Regions from separate parts of the Herbaspirillum sp. GCM10030257 genome, predicted to be linked through region 2. Evidence: predicted binding sites of a transcription regulator. Region 2 holds the regulator's gene; the other holds the start of a gene.

Region 1 (2,205 bases), on a different contig from region 2:
TTCCCGTTCCTCCAATACGCGCAGTAACCGGGTCTGCAATGGCAATGGCATTTCGCCGATTTCATCCAGGAACAGTGTGCCCCGATGGGCTGCTTCAAACAAACCCGCATGACCGCCACGACGCGAACCGGTGAAGGCACCTTCTTCATAGCCGAACAACTCCGATTCCAGCAGCGATTCGGCAACGGCGCCGCAATTGATGGCGACAAATGGCTGGCGTGCCCGCTGGCTTTCGCGGTGAATGGCCTGCGCCGCCAATTCCTTGCCGGTACCGGTCTCGCCCTGGATAAGTACGGTGGCAGGGGACTTGGCAAACAGTTCAATCGAATGGCGCACGGCCTGCATCGCCGCCGACTCGCCGCGAAGATCGTTCAAGCCGTGCTTGGCGCGCAAGGCATCGGCAAGGGGATTGGCGCGGGCGCGGCCTGACTCCAGCTGGCTGAAGCGGGCGAGTTCCAGCGCGTCTTCGAATGCCTGTCGGATCGACGCTGCCGAATACACGAACACACCTGCGAGACCGGCTTCTTCGGCCAGGTCGGTGATCAGGCCGGCACCGACGATAGCCTTGATGCCGGCGGCTTTCAGCTCGTTGATCTGGGCACGCGCATCCTCTTCGGTGACATACGTGCGCTGCGCGATTTTCAGGTTGAAGGTCGCCTGGAATTCGGCGAGCTCCTGCATTGGCTCCTGATAGGTGATCAGGCCGATCTCGGCGGTGATTTTTCTGGCGCGTGCGAGAGCCTGCAGAACATCGAAGCCGCTGGCTTTGGCGATGATGACCGGCAACGACAGGCGGCTTTTCAGGTAGGCGGCATTGGATCCGGCGGCGATGACCGCATCGCAGCGTTCTGTTTCCATACGCTCGCGGATATGCCGGACGGCATCTTCAAAACCGAGATGGATCGGTTCAATGCTGGCACGGTCGTCGAATTCAAGGGTGATATCGCGGAACAGGTCGGACAGTCTGGAAATGGCAACTGTCCAGATAACGGGTTTGTCACTCGGATCAGGCAGGGAATGGCTTCGGGAGCGCATGTTTCACCTCGTGTTTCAATGTTTCAAGTGTAACGCAACTTGAACTGGTTGGTGAAACGTGAAATAGAACGTTTCGATAACATCTCGAGCTAAGTTATTGATCTATATAGAGCCTCTTCGATACTTTTCAAAAACTTCCCGTATGGCACACCGATTGCAATACTCACCCGGAATGCAATTCGTTGAAACATCCAACAAGGTGAATACATGACAGTCCCATCCGCAGGAGCCGCCTTTCGTCAGGCAGTACGCGAAGAATCCCCGCTGCAGGTTGTCGGCGCGATCAACGCCAACCACGCGTTGCTGGCCAAACGTGCCGGTTATCGTGCCATCTATCTGTCGGGCGGCGGCGTGGCAGCCGGCTCGCTCGGCCTGCCCGACCTCGGCATTTCCAATCTTGACGACGTGCTGACGGATGTCCGTCGCATCACGGACGTCTGCGACCTGCCGTTGCTGGTCGACGTCGATACCGGCTTCGGTTCATCGGCCTTCAATGTGGCGCGTACCGTCAAGTTGATGATCAAGTTCGGCGCAGCGGCGATCCACATCGAAGACCAGGTTGGCGCCAAGCGTTGCGGCCATCGCCCGAACAAGGAAATCGTCAGCAAGCAGGAAATGGTCGATCGCATCAAGGCGGCCGTCGATGCACGTACCGATGAAAATTTCGTCATCATGGCGCGCACCGACGCGCTGGCCGTGGAAGGCCTGGAAGCCGCGCTGGACCGCGCACAGGCTTGTGTTGAAGCGGGCGCCGACATGATCTTCCCGGAAGCCATCACCAAGCTCGAGATGTACAAGACCTTTACCGATGCGGTGAAGGTGCCGGTGCTGGCCAACATCACCGAGTTCGGTGCGACCCCGTTATATACGGTCGAGGAATTGAAGAGTGTTGATGTCGGCCTTGTGCTGTATCCGCTGTCCGCTTTCCGCGCGATGAACAAGGCTGCGGAAAACGTGTATAACGCGATCCGCCGCGAAGGCACGCAAAAGAATGTGGTCGACACCATGCAGACGCGTATGGAACTGTATGAGCGCATCAACTATCACGATTTCGAGCAAAAGCTGGATGCCTTGTTTGCCCAGCAAAAAGCCAAGTAATCCGCATTCCACGTATCTTATTTTTTCCAGGAGACTTTGATGAGCGAACAACAAGCCGCCGGCTTCAAGCCA
Region 2 (2,205 bases):
TTCCACATGTATGACGTTACCTCTCAAGCGCAGATTGACTTCGGCACGTTGCCGCTTATCTTTTTCAGAGGGCTTTTCAACCCCGAGGATGACTGCAATATCAATGACATGATCGAAATGTCGAATAATCCTGTCCAGTTTGTTTTGGACGTATTCGCGAATGGCAGGTGTCAATTCCAGATGATGTCCACTGATTATGAGGTTCATACAGCGCTCCTATGGCTGGCGTCGCTGGAGGTTCGCAAACGTGCCCCGAAAAGCGTAGGTGGGTGGGCTACGCTGGAACACAGCAACATCACTACAACAAAAACTACAGGGATTTGCGCAGATTGACTGGAGGGATTTTCAGGGCTTCGCGATATTTTGCGACCGTACGTCGTGCTACAACCATGCCCTGTTCCCCCAACATATCTGCAATTTTGCTGTCAGAAAATGGATTCTTGGGGTCTTCTGCTCCTATCAATTGTTTGATGAGGGCGCGGATCGCGGTCGAAGAAGCTTCTCCCCCTGCTTCTGTCGCGACATGGCTACCGAAGAAGTACTTCAACTCAAACATGCCGTGGGGGGTCAGCATGTACTTTTGAGTTGTTACCCGAGAGATAGTGCTCTCGTGTAAACCTAGTGTATCAGCTATTTCACGCAAGACAAGGGGGCGCATGGCGACCGCACCATGCGAGAAAAAGTTCCGCTGGCGGTCAACAATTGCCTGTGCAACACGCAGGATGGTATCGAAGCGCTGCCGCATATTCTTGATCAGCCACTTGGCTTCCTGCAGTTGTGACGAAAGTGATCCCTCACCCTTGTTCTGCTTGAGGATGTTGGCATACAAGGCGTTGACGCGCAGCCGGGGCATCACATCGTGGTTGAGCATGACTTGCCAGCCGTTTTTTGTTTTTTTCACGATCACGTCGGGGACGACATAATCGGAGGCATCCGACGCGTACAGTGCACCGGGATGCGGATTGCATTGCTTGATCACGTACTGCGCTTCGCGCAAGTCTTCGTCGTCGCAATCGAGCGCCTTCTTCAGTTTGTTGAAGTCTCGCTGAGCAAACAAGGGCAGGTAGTTTTCGACGATTTCCAGTGCGCGGCGACGTGTCACCATCGGTACCTTGGGAAAACGGCGGATCTGGATCGACAGGCATTCCGATGCATTGCGCGCACCGACGCCGGCCGGCTCGAAACTCTGCAGCATCTTGAGCGCCACATTGAGGTCATCGAGATCGATCTCGAGTTCCGCCGGCAGCCGAGCATGGATTTCTTCCAGTGACTCGTCGAGATAGCCATTGTCGTTGAGGGCATCGATGATCAGCTCGACCAGGGCACGATCACGCGGTTCGCGCACGGTCAGGCGCATCTGCTCCAGCAGGTGTTCGCGCAGGGTGGTCTCGTGGGCTTCCAGCTGCGGTCGGGCGTCGTCATCTTCCGGAGCCTTGGAAGTGCGTGCAACGTCGTCGAAGCTCCAGTCGTTGTCCGACGCATTGGAATTTTCGCCTGATTCCCCGCCTTCAAAGCTGCCTTCTGGTTCATCACGACTGGGCGTCGAAGCATCAGCCGCGGGCGCTTCGGAACTGCTGGCCGATGGCGGCGCACTGATGGCGCCATCGGCCAGCAGCCGTACCGAATGGTCGAGCGGATCGTCAACACGCTCCAGCATCGGATTGTCGGAAAGGATTTGTTCCAGCTCCTGATGCAGCTCGAGCGTCGACAGCTGCAACAAGCGGATCGATTGTTGCAGCTGCGGTGTCAGCGCGAGATGTTGCGATACGCGAAGTTGGAGAGTCTGTTTCATGCCTGTCTGTTTCTTCCCTACATCCGGAAGTGTTCGCCGAGATACACGCGGCGCACGGATTCGTTGGCAATAATGTCGTCTGGACGTCCGCTTGCGAGGACCGAGCCTTGATTAATAATATAAGCCCGATCGCAAATGCCCAGCGTTTCCCGTACGTTGTGGTCGGTGATCAGCACACCGATGCCACGTTCCTTCAAAAAGCGCACAATGCGCTGAATTTCAATCACCGCGATCGGATCGACGCCGGCGAACGGTTCATCCAGCAGCACGAAGCGCGGATTGGTTGCCAGCGCCCGTGCAATCTCGACGCGTCGCCGCTCGCCACCCGACAGCGACAAAGCCTGGTTTTCGCGCAGTCGTTCGATCTGCAGGTCCGACAACAGTCTGCCGAGGCGCTTGTCGATCTCGGCCTT

Evidence for each region. Region 2 encodes sigma-54, which starts transcription at its own class of promoters, with help from an activator protein. Its sites were predicted from a motif close to TGGCANGNAANCTGCTTT; they were not measured.
Region 1: the regulator sigma-54 is predicted to act here: its motif matches at 1,179-1,196, upstream of prpB (methylisocitrate lyase).

The regions. Positions count from the first base shown of each region.
Region 1 covers NZ_JBHTDH010000003.1:243,891-246,095, reverse strand. The annotation lists gene prpR (propionate catabolism operon regulatory protein PrpR) at 1-1,035, opposite strand, end outside; gene prpB (methylisocitrate lyase) at 1,243-2,133, shown strand; gene prpC (2-methylcitrate synthase) at 2,173-2,205, shown strand, end outside.
Region 2 covers NZ_JBHTDH010000006.1:236,278-238,482, forward strand. The annotation lists gene hpf (ribosome hibernation-promoting factor, HPF/YfiA family) at 1-207, opposite strand, end outside; gene ACFQUU_RS11930 (RNA polymerase factor sigma-54) at 311-1,792, opposite strand; gene lptB (LPS export ABC transporter ATP-binding protein) at 1,810-2,205, opposite strand, start outside.